Regions from separate parts of the Bradyrhizobium sp. Unk1 genome, predicted to be linked through region 2. Evidence: riboswitches for the same ligand, from Rfam matches in the RefSeq annotation. Region 2 holds a riboswitch; each other region holds the start of a gene.
What was found. Region 2 has a riboswitch for cobalamin ahead of AC5ZFO_RS11960 (TonB-dependent receptor plug domain-containing protein). Riboswitches for the same ligand answer to the same signal wherever they lie in the genome.

Region 1: linked by a shared signal. The riboswitch ahead of AC5ZFO_RS43735 (TonB-dependent receptor) and the one ahead of AC5ZFO_RS11960 (TonB-dependent receptor plug domain-containing protein) in region 2 are both predicted to bind cobalamin.
Region 3: linked by a shared signal. The riboswitch ahead of AC5ZFO_RS01190 (DUF1636 family protein) and the one ahead of AC5ZFO_RS11960 (TonB-dependent receptor plug domain-containing protein) in region 2 are both predicted to bind cobalamin.
Region 4: linked by a shared signal. The riboswitch ahead of AC5ZFO_RS46115 (ribonucleoside-diphosphate reductase subunit alpha) and the one ahead of AC5ZFO_RS11960 (TonB-dependent receptor plug domain-containing protein) in region 2 are both predicted to bind cobalamin.

Annotation. Positions count from the first base shown of each region.
Region 1 is NZ_JCAMOP010000065.1:8,054-12,847, forward strand. It holds gene AC5ZFO_RS43715 (efflux RND transporter permease subunit) at 1-335, opposite strand, end outside; gene AC5ZFO_RS43720 (efflux RND transporter periplasmic adaptor subunit) at 332-1,765, opposite strand; gene AC5ZFO_RS43725 (FixH family protein) at 1,850-2,242, opposite strand; gene AC5ZFO_RS43730 (hypothetical protein) at 2,345-2,710, opposite strand; cobalamin riboswitch at 2,941-3,148, shown strand; gene AC5ZFO_RS43735 (TonB-dependent receptor) at 3,313-4,794, shown strand, end outside.
Region 2 is NZ_JCAMOP010000007.1:282,896-287,689, reverse strand. It holds gene AC5ZFO_RS11965 (DUF6925 family protein) at 1-16, opposite strand, end outside; gene AC5ZFO_RS11960 (TonB-dependent receptor plug domain-containing protein) at 34-2,151, opposite strand; cobalamin riboswitch at 2,266-2,479, opposite strand; gene AC5ZFO_RS11955 (hypothetical protein) at 2,555-2,776, opposite strand; gene AC5ZFO_RS11950 (hypothetical protein) at 2,905-3,162, opposite strand; gene AC5ZFO_RS11945 (hypothetical protein) at 3,267-3,479, opposite strand; gene AC5ZFO_RS11940 (hypothetical protein) at 3,632-3,868, opposite strand; gene AC5ZFO_RS11935 (adenylate/guanylate cyclase domain-containing protein) at 3,935-4,794, opposite strand, start outside.
Region 3 is NZ_JCAMOP010000001.1:275,516-280,309, forward strand. It holds gene cobN (cobaltochelatase subunit CobN) at 1-1,928, opposite strand, end outside; gene cobW (cobalamin biosynthesis protein CobW) at 1,928-2,977, opposite strand; gene AC5ZFO_RS01190 (DUF1636 family protein) at 2,974-3,348, opposite strand; cobalamin riboswitch at 3,445-3,666, opposite strand; gene cobO (cob(I)yrinic acid a,c-diamide adenosyltransferase) at 3,707-4,342, shown strand; gene AC5ZFO_RS01200 (cobyric acid synthase) at 4,348-4,794, shown strand, end outside.
Region 4 is NZ_JCAMOP010000091.1:5,305-10,098, reverse strand. It holds partial or broken gene AC5ZFO_RS46140 (ATP-binding protein) at 129-286, opposite strand; gene AC5ZFO_RS46135 (outer membrane protein) at 468-1,241, shown strand; gene AC5ZFO_RS46130 (DUF3302 domain-containing protein) at 1,401-1,586, shown strand; gene AC5ZFO_RS46125 (GNAT family N-acetyltransferase) at 1,823-2,233, opposite strand; partial or broken gene AC5ZFO_RS46120 (hypothetical protein) at 2,645-2,886, shown strand; cobalamin riboswitch at 2,907-3,121, shown strand; gene AC5ZFO_RS46115 (ribonucleoside-diphosphate reductase subunit alpha) at 3,228-4,794, shown strand, end outside.

The DNA.
Region 1 (4,794 bases), on a different contig from region 2:
TCCATGACGCGCGACCGCGCCCAATAGATGTGGGTGCCGTCCTCGAAGATCACATAGACGAAGGAGACGCCGAAGAACGAGAAGCCGCGGACGACTTTCGATTTCGGCACGGTGAGCATCGCCGTCGTCAGCGGATAGGTGACCTGATCCTCGATCACCTGCGGCGCCTGGCCGGGATACTCGGTATAGACGATGACCTGCGTGTCCGAGAGATCCGGAATCGCATCCAGCGGAAGGTGAACCAGGGCATAGAGGCCGGCGGCGGCCGCGAAGCCGGTCCCGAATAGCACGAGCAGCAGATTGCGCGCCGACCAGGCGATGACGCGGGCGATCATTTTTGATCTCCCGTTGCATTGCCAGGGCCGGCGTCGGTGGCCTGGGACGCCGCCTCACCAAACCCCTTCAGCGCCGCCTTCAGGTTGCTTTCCGCATCGATCAGGAAGTTGGCGGAGGTCACCACCTCCTCGCCGTCCGAGAGACCCTGGCGCACCTCGACATAACCGCCGCCGCGACGGCCGAGCTTGACTTCCCGCGGCTCGAAGCGCCCTTCCCCCTTGTCGACGAGGACGGCCTGCCGGCTGCCGGTGTCGAGCACCGCGCTGTCCTGTATCGCCAGGACGGGCGTGGCATCGGCCGTGTCGATGTCGGCATCGACGTACATGTCGGGCAGCAGCACCGCGTCCGGATTGGCAAGCTCGATCCTGATGCGAACGGTTCGCGTGTCGCGGTTCACCTGCGGATAAACGACGGCGATTGTCCCGGTGAAGCTTCGGCCGTGGAAACTGCGCGCGCGCACCGCGACTGACTGCCCCACCGCGATGTTGCCGAGATCGCGCTCGGCCACGTCGACCAGCGCCCAGACGACCGAGGTGTCCGCGATCCGGAACAGCACGTCGCCGGGATTGGCCCGCATACCTTCGATCGCGTTGCGTTCGAGCACGACCCCGTCGCGCGGCGCAGACCAGCGTATGGCGACGGGCGCGGTGTGCGTCTTGTCCATCTCCGCGATGACGGACTCGGGAACGTCGAGATTGACCAGCCGCTGTCGCGAGCCGCGACCGTACATCTCGACACCGCCGACCGTCTTGGAGGTGATCGTCGCGAGATATTCCGCAGCCGCGGACGCCACGGCCGAACTGTAGATTTCCATCAGCGGCTGGCCGGCCTTCACGCGCGTGCCGGTGGTCACGTCGGCAACCTTCTGCACGAAGCTTTCGGCGCGCATCGCGATCACCGACACGCGGCGTTCATCGAGCTGGATCGTGCCGGGCGCCTTCACCGAGACCCGGATCGAGCGCCGCGCGACGGGCTCGGACTTCACGCCCGCGCGCTGGATCTTGCCGGGCGACAGCTTCACGGTGCCGTCGTCGGTGTCGTCGCCTTCGTAAACGGCGACATAGTCCATCCCCATCGGATCCTTCTTTGGGACGGTCGACGTATCGGGCAGCCCCATGGGATTGCGGTAGTAAAGGATTTTTCGCGGCGAAGCCGCCTGCGCCTTCGGCAGCGCCGGCGCGACGGCCGCTCCATCGTCGTCGTAGACCGGCAGATAGTCCCGCGCGCGGTCGTCCTTCTTCGGACCCGCAGACCAGAGCGGTGCACCACTTGGATCGCGGTAGTAGAGCGGCGTTCGCTCCGCGGCAGCCGCAGCCGACGTCATGTCGGCCTCGGCGAGCCAGCCCGCACCGTTCGAATGCCAGTAGTAACCGGCCAGGACCAGGCCACCGCCCAGCGCAAGAGCCGTCAGGAGACGCAGCGTTTTCATGTCGTGTATCCGCGCGCCCGGGAGCGCGCGTCCGTGTGAAGGAAAAAGGGGAATGTCGGGCGCCGCCGGGCAGCGCCCGAACGCTCACTTGATCGCCGTGACGATCACCTTGCCGGTGACGGTCTCCGGTTCGCCCTGCACCTTCACGGACAGCGTCATCTGGTAGCGGCCGGCCATCGGCAGGTCCGTCTTGAAGGCGTACACACCCGGCTCCCTGGACGGCAGCGGCGCGACCGCCGATTCCATCTCGGCCATCCCGTCCGGGGCCATGTCGAGGCGGGTCTTGAAGATGACCGCATCCGGTATCGGCTTGCCGGTCTGCTTGTTCGTCAGGCGAACGGCGAGCGTGACGTCTTCGCCCTTCTTCATCTGCGGAGTGACGGGCTCGAAGGCGTAGTCGCCCGCGCCCGCCATCGCGGTGGAAGCGGCAAGCGAAAGGGTGGCGGCGAGAGCCGCGGTGCTGATTTTGGAAAGCATTGTCCTGTCCTCATGAATTGATCTTTCGCCGTGGCGCGTGAAGCGCGCACGTCAGTCGTCGTCGCGAGCAGGCATGCCGCTCGCGTCTCGGGCTTTGCGAGATCAGATTCGAGGAGGTCGGAAAGGAGGACTGCCGCCGCGGAAGGAAACGACCTGATCCGGGGGAATAACCATCGTGCTGGCCATGACGGCGAGACGTTCGAACGCCACGGGCCGGACATCACCGAGCGCGATGATCCCGCCAACGCAGCAGAAACCCATCCCGCACTTGTAGCCGTCGCTATGGGAGCCCGTTCCCTTCATGTCGGGACAACACTCGTCCATCGACATGTCGGCGTCGCCGCTCATGTGCATGGCCGTCTGCATGCCGTCCGACGACATTGCGAGGTTCGCCGCGGACGCGCCGACCGGCAGCATCGCCAGAGATATGGCGATGGCGACTGCCAGGATGGTACGGACGAACTGCATCAATATCGACTTGCCTTGTCGGGCCGGAACACGGCCTCAGTAGCATATTCGGACACCAAAGGCAGTCATTGATCGTGGTCAAGGGTACGTTACCCAGGCTCGTCCGGAGGCCGGTTGGACGTTTCGACGCGGTCCTTCGGACTATCGTGCAAAACAGCAACACAAGGCCACCATCGACCAACCGGCCCGTCCAACAGCCCGCGCGGATGTTGACGCGCTCACCCCCGGATGCCAGTTTCGTGATCGGTAGTGTCCGCAAGGACTCTTCAAGGGAATGCGGTGCGTCCACCTCAGTGGGCAATTCCGCGGCTGCCCCCGCAACTGTAGGCGGATAGTCGACGACCAAACGAACCACTGGAGCCCCGTTTGGGCCTCTGGGAAGGCGGTCGAAGGCGATGACCCGCGAGCCAGGAAACCTGCTGCCAGCCATGGTCACGCGCGAACGCATTGGGCGGGGTGCCCTGATGTCGGACAAGTAGCCGGTGCATCCGCCGCCTGGGGCGAAGGTGGATGACTAAGGCAACCGCGGTGACGGTTTGTTTGCGTCGCCGCAGAGCGTTGTCGTGCAAGATCTTCATTTCCGTGCTGGCGCGAGGCCAGCGTTGTCGCATGCTTTCCTGATTACTCTGCTCGCGTCGGTGTCCTTATCGTCCGCGGCGCTCGCGCAAAGCGCGGCGGAGGACAACCGCTCCAGGGAGGTCGGCCCGGTGATCGTGTCGCCGCCTGCGCCGCGACAGGCTCCTGCCGTCAGCCCCGGCACTCAGAAGCAGCGCGCGGCCCGGCGCGCCGCGGGACGCAATCGTGGCGCCCCTGCTGTCGCCGTTCCGGCCACGCAAGCTCCGAGCGGCCCGGTGCAGACGCCGCTGAACACGGCCGCCGTCACCGACGTCGGCTCCCGGCTCGGGATCACGGCGCGCGAGATGCCGGCGACCGTCGAGGTCATCAGTCATCAGACGATGCAGGACCTGGGCATCCGGACCACGACCGACATCGCCAAGGCTGCAGTCGGCGTCACCGGCGGCGATGCGCCCGGCGCGCCCGCCATCTTCTCGATGCGTGGCTTTTCCGGCGACCAGATCTCCACGCTCTACAACGGCATCCCGATCGGGCCGTCGACCATGACCGGCCGTCCCATGGACGTGGCTGGCCTCCAGCAGGTCGAGATCATCAAGGGACCGGACTCGCTGGTGGCGGGCCTCGGTGCGACCGGCGGCGCCATCAACTACGTGAACAAGGCGCCGCACACCGGACCAATCGTCAACGACGCCTTCACCTCCTACGATTCCTTCAACGGCTATCGCGCCGGTTACGGATCGGGCGGCAGCACGCTGATCAACGGCCTCGACTACCGCTTCGACATCAGCCATTTCAACAACAAGGGCTTTATCGACGACACCTATTCGAAGCTCAGCAACGTATCGGGCCAGCTGAACTATCGCGTCAACGAGAACCTGAAGATCTGGGGCGCGACCGAATACAGGCAGGACAACGACCGCTTCTACTGGGGAACGCCGCTCGTGCCGGCGAACGCGCCGGGCATCGTGCCGACGTACGGCATCGTGTCCGGCCTCTGGAGCAACTATTACCTCGGCGGCGGCACGCCGGTCCCGGTCACCATCGACGCGCGCACGCTGACCACGAACTACAATGTGCTCGACAATCACAGCGGCGCCAACGAGCTCTGGCTGCGCAGCGGCTTTCAATGGGACATCACCAACAACATCTCGCTGAAAAGCCAGGTCTATGGCTATGACGCCCACCGGCACTGGTTCAACAACGAGATCTCGTCGTTTGACCAGACCGTAGGCAATTTCGCAGGCGCGCAGAGCATCTACCGCGAGCGCCTGGCGCTCGATCACGCGCAGCGGCTCTACGGCAACATCACCGACCTCACCGTCAATTCCAACGTCGGCGGAATGGACAATCGCTTCGTCGCCACCGTGGCGGCGAGCAGCAACCAGTTCAACGTCTCGCAGGACACGCTGTTCTTCAATGACTACGTCGACCTCCTCAACCCGGATCGGGGGTTCTATGGCCCACGCGCCGACGAGAAAATCTACACCCATCTCGACACCGCCTCGCTG
Region 2 (4,794 bases):
GATCGGCCGTCGTCATGAGGCTTCTCTCTCTCGCTATCTGACGTCGTAATTCGCCAGGCGAATGCCGCCATAGACGCCCAGTCCCGGCTGCAGAAAGCCGGTCGGATTTTGATAGTGCACATCGGCGAGATTATCGACCCGGCCAAATACCTTCACCTGGTCGGTGACCAGATATTCGGCTGCGACGTTGACGACGGTGTAGGCCGGAGCCAGCAGACGCGGAATGCTGAAGTCGCGGTTACCATCGACGAAACTCCCGACGTGCAACACTGTTGCGGACAATGTGAGCGGGTCGATCGGATTCCAGATGACATTTGCGCTCCACTTCTCCTTCGGACGCCTCAGCAGCTCCAGTCCCGCCGTCGCATCCACCGCGCGGGTAAAAGTGTAGTCGGCACGAACGCGAAGCCGGTCAGTGATCGCAGCCGCGACGAAGCTCTCCGTGCCCTCCGTGATCGCCTTGCCGATATTGGTGTTGGTGCTCGTGAATGTCACGGGATCGAACGTGCTCTGGATCAGGTCCGTGATGTTGTTGCGGAAGTAGGTCGCCCCGATGCGAACGCGATCGCCAAACCAGGGTTGCTCGAAGCCGGCGTCGTATCCGACGCTTTCCTCGGGCCTGAGGTTGGGATTTGCAAAGAAGAAGAACGCGGGAAAGCTGACGTAAAGCTGGTTGAGCGTCGGCGCCTTGAACCCGGTGCCGTAGCTACCCTTGAACTTCGTATCCGTGACCGGCACGATCACGGCAGACGCCAGACGAAAGGTCGGATGCTCTCCAAACCGCTCGTTGTCGTCCTGCCGGACGTTGGCCGTGAAGAAGACGCGATCCCGGAACTGGGACTGCAGCTCCATATATCCGGCCTTGTTGACGTTTTGCGCCGAGACCGTCGCCGTTTGCAGTGTTTCGGTCTCATGCTCCGCACCAATGATGACATTGTTGTTGGGCGCGAGCTGGGTCGTGGTGTGCCAATCATACTTGACGCGATCGCCGGTCGTGATCGTGGGCATCACGTCGCCGGGCGAGACGTTGTGGTTCCAGTGGTTGGTGTAGTTGACGCCGAAATAGCTTTTCATCCGGTCGTCGAGAGCGGACCAAACCGCCTCCCCGCGCGTGAAGAGCTGGTGCACCGTCTGCGTGCTTTGCGCGGCCGCGGGAAAGCTCGCGAATGCGACGGGATCGAAGGTGTCTCCGGTAAAGCGCAGGGTGGCGTCAGTGTAACGCGCGACGCCGTTGAGCGTCAGGTTTTCGGTCAGTTCGGCGCCAAGCTTCGTCGAATAGGTCATGTTGTCGTAATAGTTGCCGATCGCCTTCTGCCCCGGCGGCAGCAATTCGACCGGCGTCACCGGCACGTCGTTCGCGCGGAAATGCGCGACGTTGAAGGCATAGTTGAAGTGGTCCTGTGAACCGCTCAGGCCTGCGGTTTGATTGAACGTTCCGAACGAGCCTCCCTCGACCGAGCCGGTCGCGCGAGCGGGACCGTCACCCTTCTTCGTTACGACGGAGATCACGCCACCCAGCGCATCTGCGCCGTAGAGACCGCTCTGCGGGCCGCGCAAAACCTCGATCTGCTGAATGTCGGAGGTGAGCAACTGGCCGAAATCGAACGAACGGTTCGGGTTGCCGGGATCGCTGACGTCGATGCCGTCGATCAGGACCTTGGTATGGTTGGAATTCGTTCCGCGCATGAAGATCGACGTCTGTCCGCCGGGACCGCCGGTCTGCACGAGGTTGAGGCCGGGAACCGCGCTCAGCGCATCGGATGCGGTCCGGCGCTGATCGCGCTCGATGTCTCTGGCGGTCAGAACGGTCACCGAGCTCGCAACCAGATTGGTCGGCGTGACAACGCCCGTCGGACTGACGACGACCGTCGGAAACAGGTTGGCGGCGGATACGCCGGCAACAGGGGGCGACGCCGGCAACAGCTCGGGTTTCGGCATGCGAGCCACGCGCCGCTGCTCGGGCTGGTCGGGCGCACGCCGCGCGACTTGCGGCTTCGTCGCACGTTCGGTCGGCGCAACCTCGACCGGCGGCAGCAGATCGGGCGATGCCGATTGCTGGGCCTGGGCAATGGACAGATCGAGCGAATACAGGGAAACGAACGCGACAAGGCCGGCGCAGAAGCGCCTGGCGGCAAAGACAATACGGGACACTCTTGTAACCTCGGTATGACGTCAGTGGCACGTCACAGCGAACGAGGTTTCACGGCGGAGCGATCGATTGCTCCGGTGAAGCTAATGTCTGTACTCCCCGACCGACATCTTCGCGTGTGACCACGGCTGACGGCAGGTCTCCTGGCTCGCGGGTCGTTACCTTACGTCGCCTTCCCAGGACCGAGATTCCCAGTGGCACATGACGAAAGATTCACCGCTTACAGTTGCGGGGGCAGCCGTGGCGTTGAGAATATCCCGGTATCGGGAAAACCTCGCACCACGTTCCCTTTTGATCTCCGTGAGGAGAACCGTCACCGGCCAATCTACGGGGCGGGCACGCGGAGAGTCAATCGGACGGTTGCATCACGGTCAGCGCGCCGCACCGGAGATTGAGCTGGCGCAATCAGGCCGGCTCCCGCTCCGAACGCGTCCTGATCATCGCCCGCTCGCCGGCATCGACGAGTTGGCCGATGCCGGTGCGGCCCGTGAGCGCGCAGCGGATGATGTTCTCGGCAACGGACCTGCGAAAGCAATGGTCCTCGCCGACCGGGCGATTGCGGCAGACCCGATCCAGCGCCAGCTTCATGTTGATCCGGGTGCGGGTGTCGAAATGCTCGCTGATCATTCGCAGGGCCTCGATGCGTTGATGTCGGAGCGGAAACGCGTGGGCGTAGGCCGGGTTCCAAAACCAGACCGCGCAGGGCGTTGCGCAGAGCTGACTAGGCCCGCCCTCTTGGTCTTGTGACGGGCGGGCTACGCCCGACCTCTTGGCCGCTGGGCCTGAGCCCAGGCCGCGGTGACGTCGCGCAGCGGAGCATCGCTCCGCCGGATCGGGGTCAGCTCACCGGAGGCCGAGATGATGGCGGTCTCCTCGCGGCGGCAGCGCGAGCATACGAAGCGGACCTCATGCGGCGACGCCGACCAGCTCGAACGTTTGACGTTGGCCGCCATCGGCCATGCATCGCAATGCGAGCACGACACCAGGAACCGACCGGGATCGAGCATACCCATTCCATAGGACTCCGCGTCCTGCCTGCCGCTTCAATGACTAACCCATGTGAATCGTTCCGGTGCCCGAGCACCGTCAGCCCGTCAGCTCCAGGCAGCGTCGCCGCTCAGTGGGCGCCCTTGAGGGTGCATGACGTGGAGCAGGTAACGGTGTTGCCGTGGTCGCACGCCTTGCAGGCGGCGACGCATTGGTTCATGTCGCGGGGATTGTAGGAGCTGTAGCTCCGCATCGCGCAGACCGGGGTCGAGCCGGTGATGTCCTGCTCCTGGTTGCAGGCGGCCGTCATGAGCGCGAAGATGAGGACTGCGACAAGGCGCATGGGATTGCCCTGGTAAGGAGCGGCAAAGCGACGTCAGCGAGATGCGCCGCACCGCAACGGATCTCGACATTCCCACCGCGAGCAATCATGGATCGTGACGCTCGCATCCCGAAGGATGCCCGCCAAACATTAAGAACGGATTGCAGCAGGCGTCAGGCCGCAGCCTTGGTCGCGATCACCTTCCGCATATCCACCGCCAGCTGACGATACTGCTCCGAGAGTCTCAGATAGAACTCGCGCTTGGTGCTGTCGGTGGCGAGCTTGGCAATCAGCTCGCATTCGGCGGTGAGCGTCTCGAACCGTTCCAGCCTGTCATGAAGTTCTGTCATCGGCGTGTCCCCGTCAAACGCCTCAAGGGACGACAAACCTAAGCCTGAGAAATAGGTCACGGCGAACATCGTTATCGAGTAGAAGCGTTTTTTCCGGCGAGGCCGGTGCCGGCCCGGCAACGACGGCTATTTCTGCTCCAGCCGCCAGGCGCCGTCCCAATTGGCGTCCGGCGGATTGGCCTCGAACTGCGCGATGCGGCCGAGCAGCGTGCGCGAGGGGCCGTCGCCGGGCACCGCTTCGAGCGCTGCATTGAACGCGGCGCGAGCCTCGTGGAAGCGCTGCGCGCGGTAGGCGGCGAGGCCTTCGGCGTAGCGCGCGCGCAGGCTCTCCTGCGGGACGCTGAGCCCGTGCGCCTTGCTCATCACCTCGAAAATGGCCTGCGGCGCGCTCTGGCCGGCCACTGCGAGACGATCGATCTCGCGCAGCTCGAGGTTAGAGCCGATCGCGTCCGCCGTCGCCTGCGCGATCAGGATCCGCGTGCCGTAGATCTTGTTGACCAGTTCGAGCCGCGAAGCGAGGTTCACGGCATCGCCCATCACGGTGAAGCTCATCATCAGCTCGGAGCCGATGCTGCCGGTCAGGACCTCGCCGGTGGCAATCCCGATGCGCAGATCGCAAGGGCCTGGCATGGCGCGGATACCGAGCAGGTCAGGCAATTGCTTCTGCAACGCCGGCACCTCATCGGCCATGTCGATGGCGGCGTAGCAGGCGAACAGCGCCGGCTCGTCCTCCTCGATGAAGGGAGGCCCCCAATAGGCCATGATGGCATCGCCGATATATTTATCGATAACGCCGCGATGGCTCCGGATCGGCGCGGACATCACCGTGAAATAGTGGTTCATGACCTTGACGAGGCCGCGCGGGGTCATGCCCTCGCTCATCGAGGTGAAGCCGCTCATGTCGGAGAACATGATGGTCATCACCCGGCGCTGGCCGTCGATGGCGACCTCCGGGCGGTCGATCAGCCCCTGCGCCACCTTGGGAT
Region 3 (4,794 bases), on a different contig from region 2:
GCATCCAGACCAAGATCGTCTTCGAGCCCTGCCGCACGCGCTTCGTCGCGGATCGCAGAAATCAGGCGCTGACGTCGGGCCGGGTCGAGACCATCGGCGGTCGAGTATTCGTCCAGGAGACGTTCGAGCCGGCGCAGGCCTTCCGGCACCGCGGATTGTTCCAGCGGCGGCGGCAGATGGCCGATGGTGACGGCCCCTAAGCGCCGCTTGGCCTGCGCGGCCTCGCCGGGATCATTGACGATGAAGGGATAGATGACAGGGAGATCGCCGATCAGCGCTTCGGGCCAGCACGCGGATGACAGCGCCACGGATTTTCCGGGCAGCCATTCCAGCGTGCCGTGCGCACCCATGTGCACCACGGCGTCACAACCCTGCTGCCGGAGCCAAAGATAGAACGCGACATAGGCGTGGCACGGCGTGCGGGCGAGATCGTGATAGTCGACATCGCGCGTGGCCGCGTCGCTGCGCTCCGGCTGAACCGCGATGATCGATTGGCCGCATCGGATCGCAGCGAAATGGAACGCGCCGTCGGGGCAGCTTGGATCGATCTCCGGCGCGCCCCAGGCTTGCGCGAGATCATCCTGCAAGACTTGCGGGAGACGCGAGAGCGCGGCGCGGTAATCGGCGACGCCCCAAGTCAAGTTCTGCTTGAGCAGCGTCTCGCCGAGCGCCTGAACCGGCGCGACATCGAAGCCGGCCTCCGTCAGATCGGACAACAGCGCCTCGACCGACGCCAGCGCATCGAGACCAACCGCATGCGCGATCTGATGCGGACGGCCCGGGTAGTTCGAGAGCACGAGCGCCACCCGCTTCCCGGCGGCTGGCGTCTCCGCGAGGCGCCGCCAGGCCGCGACCCGCGCGGCGACGGCCTTGACGCGCTCCTCATCCGGCCGGTGTGCCAAATGCGAAAATTGCAGATCGGGATCGCGCTCCGCGGCCGATTTGAAGCTCACGACGCCCGCGAACAGGCGGCCGTCGACCTCCGGCAGCACCACATGCATCGCGAGATCGCCGGGCGACAGGCCGCGCAGCGATTCCGCCCAGTCCTCGCGACGTGCCGATGAGAGCGCGACCTGGAAGACGGGACACGATGCCGCATCGAACGGTGTCGTGCCATCGTCGCCCATCGCCGAGAACGCCGTCGCGTTGACGATCGCGGCCGGAGGATTCGTCGCGAAATACGTCCGCAGCCAATCCGCGACACCCGCGCCCTTCAGCGAGGTGACGAACACGCCATATGCGTCAAAGCCGCGCTCGCGCAGCGCTGCGATCAGAGCATCGACCGGCCCGGTATCCGCGGCGGTGAGATAGGAACGATAGAAGGTGACGAGCGCGAGCGGCTTTCCCTCGCCTGCCATCGGCGCAGCAATGACGCCGCGCGCGGGATCGTAAAAGCCCATCTCAGGCACGTTCATCTCGCCGACGACCGGGCCTGCGTAGAGGCCCGAGGCCAGCGCGAGCTGCGCGATCGCGGCTTGGGCTGCAACGGGACCGCCGGTGTCGCAGAGCACCTTGAGCCGGCGCAGCGTCGAAACCGGAAGGGTCGAGTAGCCATCGAGCCGCGAATCGTCGCGGCCGTCGGCCGGCAGCACGGCCAGCACGATGTTGCGGTCCTTCGCGAGCTGCTGCAGGGCCGCGAGCCCGTACTGCCAATAGGATTCACCGCCGATCAGGCGCACCAGGATGCCGCGTGCCTGCGACAGCGTGCGCTCGATATAGGTGTCGACCGACAACGGATGACGCAGCTCTGCGAGATTGGCGAGCCGCAGCGACGGCAGGCTGTTGCGGCCGCGCAGCCAGCCGGCCGCGAACGCGGCAAGGTCGGAATCCGAATACGAGAGCACCACGAGATCGGCCGGGTCCTGGCCGATGTCCCTTGGCGTCGCGGTCTCCTCGAGACCGCGGCTCTCGCGGAAGACGACGTGCATCAGATACCAGATCCCAAGAGACCAAGTCCTGCCTTGATCGCGGCCTCGTCGATATCGCCGTGCTCGCCGATCACGACGAGCTTTGACTGCCTGTGACCTGCGCCCCAGGGCTTGTCGAACTGGTGGCGCACGCGTTCGCCGACCGCTTGCAGCAACAGGCGCATCGGCTTGCCCGCAACCGCGATATAGCCCTTGACGCGCAGCACGTTCTGCTCGCGCGAAAGACGCTGCACCGACGCGACCAGTGCGTCGATGTCGCTGACCTCCGGAAGATCGATCACGACGGAGGCGAAATCGTCGTGCTCGTGATCCTCCTCGCCGTCGTGATGCGAGGGGCGCGCGGCGAGATCGTTCTCTGCGGCAGCGCCGAGGCCGAGGATGACACGCGCATCGATCGCGCCATCGGTGACGGATAGCATCGGCACCCGGCGCGGCATCTCGGCGGTGATGGCGGCCTTGGCGGCTTCGATCCCTGCCGCGCCCGCAAGATCGGCCTTGGTCAGCAGCACGATGTCGGCGCAGGCGATCTGGTCCTCGAACACTTCCGACAGCGGCGTCTCGTGATCGAGATTTTCATCCGCGGCGCGCTGCGCCTCCACCGCAGCCGGGTCCGGCGCAAAACGGCCGGCGGCAACAGCCTCGGCATCGGCCAGCGCGATCACGCCGTCGACCGTGATGCGCGAACGGATCTCCGGCCAGTCGAACGCCTTCAGGAGTGGCTTCGGCAACGCAAGCCCCGAGGTCTCGATCAGGATGTGATCGGGCCGCACCGGCCGCGCCAGGAGCTTTTCCATGGTTGGAATGAAATCGTCCGCAACGGTGCAGCAGATGCAGCCATTGGCGAGCTCGACGATGTTCTCCTCCGGGCAATTCGCATCGGCGCAGGATTTCAGGATCTCGCCGTCGACACCTTCGCTGCCGAACTCGTTGACGAGCACGGCGAGCTTCTTGCCGTCAGGGTTTGCGAGCAGATGCTGGATCAGCGTGGTCTTGCCGGAGCCGAGAAAACCCGTGACCACCGTCACAGGGACTTTTGCGAGCGAGTTCATTCGGCGGCCTCCGGCAACACGGCAATGGGGGGAATGCGGGCAAGCGACTGCTTGCGGAAGATTTCGGGACGGCTGCGCCAGGGCACGAGGCCATCGGGCGCGGCGGCATAGGCCGCAGCACCCGCGACCACGTCGCTCGCATGGGCCTCTGACAGACGGCCATAGACATAGGACCAGCGGCCGGGCGCGCTGAGCGCAACCGAGCAGCCCTGGCTGCATGCCGACAGGCATTCGACGGGAACCACATTGACGCCCTCGGGCACGCCGGCGTCGAGGATCGCACCATGCAGGCGCTTGCCGGGCGTCGTCTCACCCTCGTCGAGCGTCTGGCCGGCACGGCAGGTAATACAGACGTGAAGTGTGACGGTCATCGCCTCTTCCAGGATAAACAGCGGGAGGCGAAGAGGCACACGGACCATTCCCCCGAAGGTCCGTTTCCCCGTCGCGGAACACCCCGTCCGCCGGTCCAAAACTCGTCCGCGCTGGCAGGTCTCCCGGCTTGCGGAGCAGGGCTTTTGGCCCTTCGATCCCCGCCTTCCCGATCCCCTGGGGGATCAGTGGCTTCGGGCATCTCTCCGGTCACGGTCGCGGGGGCGGCTGCAGTTTGGACCCGAATCTTGTCGATTCGGACCCTATCGCATTCCCTCTTCGCCTGTCATAGGACAGGAACCAACGCCGGGCCACCATTTGCCCCCGGCCGCCTCTTGTCAAGCCGAAGGACCAGGTCCGATGACGCCTGAACCGGATACCCAAACGGCCGAGGAAACCGACGCCCGCCACGCCGCGAAAATGGCGAAAATCAAGGTCGCCCGCGACAAGATCATGGCGACCAAGAGCGGCGAGAAGGGCCTCATCATCGTCCACACCGGCGCCGGCAAGGGCAAGTCCTCCTCCGCCTTCGGCATGATCGTCCGCTGTGTCGCCCATGGCTTCCCCTGCGCGGTCGTGCAGTTCATCAAGGGCGCCTGGGACACCGGCGAGCGGCGCCTGCTCACCGGCCATTTCGGCGAGCTCTGCCAGTTCCATGCGATGGGCGAAGGTTTCACCTGGGAGACGCAGGACCGCGCCCGCGACATCGCCGCAGCGCAGGCCGGCTGGGCGAAGGCCAAGGAGCTGATATCAGATTCCAATCTGCGCATGGTCGTGCTCGACGAGATCAACATCGCGCTGCGCTACGACTATCTCGACATCGCCGAGGTCGTCGAGTTCCTGAAAACGCAGAAGCCGCCGATGACGCATGTCGTGCTCACCGGGCGCAACGCCAAGGACGAGCTGATCGAGATCGCCGATCTCGTCACCGAGATGACGCTGGTCAAGCACCCCTTCCGCTCCGGCATCAAGGCCCAGGCCGGCGTCGAGTTCTGAATTCGATGGCGCGCGCATTGATGATCCAGGGGGCCGGCTCGGACGTGGGCAAATCGCTCATCGTCGCCGGCCTCGCCCGCGCCTTCACGCGGCGCGGCCTGCGCGTGCTGCCCTTCAAGCCGCAGAACATGTCGAACAACGCGGCCGTCACTGTCGACGGCGGCGAGATCGGTCGCGCGCAGGCGCTTCAGGCGCTGGCCGCCGGCGTCGAGCCGCACACCGACATGAACCCGGTGCTGCTGAAGCCGGAGACCGACGTCGGCGCACAAATCATCGTCCAGGGAAAGCGCATCGCGACCGCGCGGGCGCGTGAATATGGGGCGATGAAGCCCTCGCTGATGGGCGCGGTGCTGGAGAGTTTCGAGCGGCTGAAGGCACGCTCTGATCTGGTGCTGGTGGAAGGCGCCGGCAGCCCGGCCGAAGTGAACCTGCGCAAGGCCGACATCGCCAAT
Region 4 (4,794 bases), on a different contig from region 2:
GCTTGGACAGATCGCCATGAGGGACACGCCTAAAGACGGCGCGATGGGTTTCGGCTGGGATGGCCCGGCCTCGTTCATCCCAGCGGCGCGCGGGTGATGAACCAGGCGAACATCCCTGCGACCGCCTAGTCCAAACGTAGCCGAATGACGAGGTCGACTACGTTGAAGAAGCGCCGCGGGCACCGGATCGGATGCAGCTTCTGGCGATGGCAAGGGCCAGGTGGGTTTTGCCTGTGCCGGTGCCGCCAACCAGTACGACGTTGCGTTGTTGGGCGATGAAGCCGCCGCTTTGCGGGCCACAGCATCCGCTACCGGCCAGACACGCACTTTTGGCCATTCTCCGGATGCTCGGGCAACGCTTGCGCCCCAGTCAACTACCAACCTTGGGAATTGATGGAGAAGATGGTCACATGGCAATTCTCGTTAATACACCGTCAAGGAAGTCGATACGAAGCTGGGTTTAGAGAATGAAAAAAGTTCTGCTGGGCACGGTAGCCTTCATCGCACTAGCCGCTCCTGCCTCTGCCGCTGATCTGGCCGCGCGACCCTACGTCAAAGCGCCCCCGGCGGTCATTCCAATCTATGATTGGAGCGGCTTCTACATCGGCATCAATGGCGGCGGCGGCTCCGCGCATCAGTGCTGGGACCTGCTCAATGCCGGCGGCGTGATCGTCGCTCCGCCCTTTGCCATGGGGTGCCATAATGCGACGGGAGGCACGGTCGGCGGTCAAATCGGCTATCGCTGGCAAATAGCGAACTCGGTGTTCGGCCTGGAGGCGCAGGGCAATTGGGCCGATTTCAAGGGCTCCAACGCGAACCTTGCTTTTGCAGGCGTCCAGGATGAATCCAAGCTTGATGCATTCGGCCTGTTCACGGGGCAAGTCGGCTATGCCTGGAATAACGTGCTGCTTTATGTGAAGGGTGGCGCGGCGGTTGTCCGCGACAAATACCGGGTCTCCGATTTTGCGACTGGGCTGACCATCGACAACGGCAGCGAAACCCGTTGGGGCGGCACGGTAGGAGCGGGCCTTGAATTTGGCTTCGCTCCGAACTGGTCCATCGGCGTTGAGTACGACCACCTGTTCATGGGGCATCGGGACGTAGACTTCTTCTTTTCAACAGGAATCGTAGGTGTTCCGGTGGGCGCTTTTGCGGGGACTGCCCGTATCGGTCAGGACGTCGATATCGGTTTGGTCCGCGTGAACTACCGCTGGGGTGGCCCGGTCGCCACGACATATTGATCTTCGCCAGAACGGAAGCGTTCCTTCACACGGGGGACGGGCAGCCGGATAATCTTGGCGCGCTGCTCGTATCTCAAGCTAGCAATCATTGTTTTAGATCATTTCCAGAAACTACGTAAGGATCGGAATAGGCGGAGACGATGCGCTGGTCTCGCAGTCTTGATTTTTCTTCCTCCTTCAGGTGAAGCACGAGGGCACATCGCAAAGACGCGCAACCATCCCTATGCTCAGGCGGTGATCGCCGCGGGCTGGATTACCTTGTTCTTCGGCTTTGCCCTCTGCCCACTCGCCTTCATCTGGGCCTATGTCGAGGTGCCGGCTCCTCGAAATACGGGAGCCTCGTGATGGGCGTCCCGATCATCAACACTTTCGTTGTGCGGCTGCTCTTGCTATTCCTCTTCAAGATCGCTGCGGTTCAACGTATTCTGGAAGCTTTCGCCTTCCCTGGTCAGCCTGCCGGCCTTGCTCGGTCTCCTCATCCCGGGGCTCGGTCATCGTAGTGCGCAACGCGGTCTCTGGGGCGGCTATGCCCAAACCCAATGCGACTTGTTGGTAGTGTTCTAACAGCCGCTACAGAAATATCATGAGAAGCGATGAACCATATACTTGGCCTGCTCGTCGTAGCTAGCAAGCTTCTCGTTCACTTGCGGGTCTTCCAGCGTCTGGAAGCTATTCCTCTCCCAGAACCTCGTTGAGCCGTTCACAGCAACCAGGGAAACGTTTGGAAGGTGCGCGCGCCTAGCGTGGCTAATCAGCTTGCGCACAACCTCGGACGCTGCGCCGCCAGACCGCGCCTCGGGCAATAGCGCGATATCGTGGATATAATATGTGGATGCGGCGTCGGGTACGGATTTTAGAAGGACATTGAGAGCGGGTGGCTTTTGAAGTGCCAAGGATGGATGAAATATAGCCAGCAGCACCAATCGCCTCGCGCTCAAGCACGAAGCATCCGGCGGGGTAAAGCCGAAGCCGCTCCGAGAATACGGCCTCATCCTCAGGGTAATTGAGGTGAACGCGATCTACGATCGCGTTCACAGATGGAAGATCTTCGCACTCCATTGCTCGCCAAGGCATGCAATGCACTTTCAGTGATTTATTAACCGCTGTTCACTAGCATCAAATGCTGGCGGGCAACAGTACACGCCCTGACGCTCGGCTGCTCAATCCGTGAGCGGAACAGACTCTAGTCCTTTTGTCCCGAGGTCGTATGCGCCGTATAGATGGGCCGATTCGAGGCCCTTGGGGAAAGAGGAGCAGAACTGCTCAAAGTCGCGGAAACCTTCATTGCCAATCCCGAGCCAAGCCCCTGCCAGGGGGGAGGAGTAGAGACTCGACGGGAAGCACCTACAGCGGACATCGCCGGGTGAAGGGATAGTCCAGACCACGAACGCCGGAAGGGTGACAGGCGACGCGATCGGATCATGAAGCGTTTCAAATCGTCCCGTCAGGCTCAACTTTTCTGTCAGTTCATGATCAGGTCGCGAACCTTTTCCACATCCTCTCTCTCGGAGCCGTCACTGCCGACTTCCGTCGTGCTTCGCGCGAGCGAGCCTTTGCGACTTGGCGCGAGATCTCCACGACAAGCGCTCGCCGAACCTCGACCTTGGGGCTGCTCCAATTCGTTAACTTGACGGTGCCGCCTTGACGAATCTCCGCGAGCGGCGCCTATATGTAGCCCGTCACGGGTCTTCCATTCCCGCATCTCGTAGGATGGAAGCTAAGAGGGAACCCAGTGCGCCGGCAACGGCTATTCCGAGGCTGCCCCCGCAACTGTAAGCGGCGAGCGGTTGTCATCATGGTCACTGGCGCGACAGCGCTGGGAAGGCCGACAGCCGCAGCGACCCGCGAGCCAGGAGACCTGCCGCGACAGAACGAACGTCCTCGGGCGGGGTGCCCCGGTGGGTTGCTTGCAACTGGTGATATTTGCCCGGTCTCCTCGCAAGTCGTCCGCACGGCCCCCCAGCCTCAAACATCGCGGGGTTGCCGATGTCGCCGTCTTACGATTTCGATCAGCATGGTCATCTCATCGAGATGCCGAGTGTGCGGCCGCTCCCAGCGCAGGCCAAGCCTACCACGCCTGAACTGTGTCTTGTGCAGCCGCCGCCATCGCCGGCTCCGCTGCCAAGGCCCCTCGCGCCATCGCCAAGGCCGTCTGACCTCACGCTCGATCGGTCGCGCGACAACCTGCTGACGTCGTTCGGCAAGCTGACGCTGACCGACCGTTATCTGCTCGCCGGCGAAAGCCTCCAGGACATGTTCGCCCGGGTGTCTTGCGCCTTCGCGGACGATGTTGCGCATGCCCAACGTCTGTATGATGGGATGTCTCGACTGTGGTTCATGCCGGCCACACCGGTGCTCTCCAACGGCGCCCCCCCGCGCGGCCTGCCGATCTCGTGCTTCCTTAACTCGGTGTCGGACTCGCTCGAAGGCATCGTCGGCACCTGGAACGAGAACGTCTGGCTTGCCTCCAACGGCGGCGGCATCGGCACCTACTGGGGGAATGTTCGCTCGATCGGCGAGAAAGTGAGGGGCGGCGTCACCTCGGGCATCATCCCGTTCATCCACGTCATGGACGGCCTGACGCTGGCGATCAGCCAGGGCTCGTTGCGGCGCGGCTCGGCGGCGGTCTATCTCGATATCCACCATCCCGAGATCGAGGAGTTCCTCGAGATCCGCAAGGCGTCCGGCGACTTCAACCGCAAGAGCCTCAACCTACATCACGGCATCAACGTCACCGACGAGTTCATGCGTGCCGTGGGTGCCGGCACCACGTTCGCTCTCCGCAGCCCGAAGACTAACGAGGTCGTCCGCGAGATCGATGCCCGCCAGCTGTGGCAACGTATCCTTGAGAACCGGCTGCAGACGGGCGAGCCTTATCTCTTGTTCATCGACACCGTGAACCGCGCGCTCCCCAAGCACCAGCGCGAGCTCGGCCTCAAGGTCTCGACCTCCAACCTGTGCAGCGAGATTACGCTGCCGACCGGCATCGATCATCGCGACGAGGAGCGCACCGCGGTGTGCTGCCTGCCGTCGCTCAACCTCGAGACCTGGGACCAGTGGAATAAGGAGCCCGGCTTCATCGAGGACGTCATGCGCCTCCTCGACAACGTGCTCACCCACTTCATCACAGTGGCGCCGGACGGCATGAAGCGTGCCCGCTACGCCGCCCTGCGCGAACGCTCCGTTGGCCTCGGCGTCATGGGCTTCCACTCGTTTCTCCAGGCCAAGGGCATTCCGATGGAGAGTGTCCTGGCCAAGTCGTTCAATCTGAACATGTTCCGACAAATCCGTCGCGATGCCGACGCGGCATCCGTGGCGCTCGCTCGCGAGCGTGGCCCGTGCCCGGATGCCCTGGAACGCGGCGTGATGGCGCGCTTCAGCCACAAGATGGCGATCGCGCCGACCGCCTCGATAAGCATCATCTGCGGCGGCACCAGCGCCTGCACCGAGCCAATCCCGGCCAACATCTACACCCACAAGACGCTATCCGGCGCCATCTCGGTGCGTAATCCGCATCTCGCCAAGGTGCTGGCCGCCAAGGGCACCGACACCT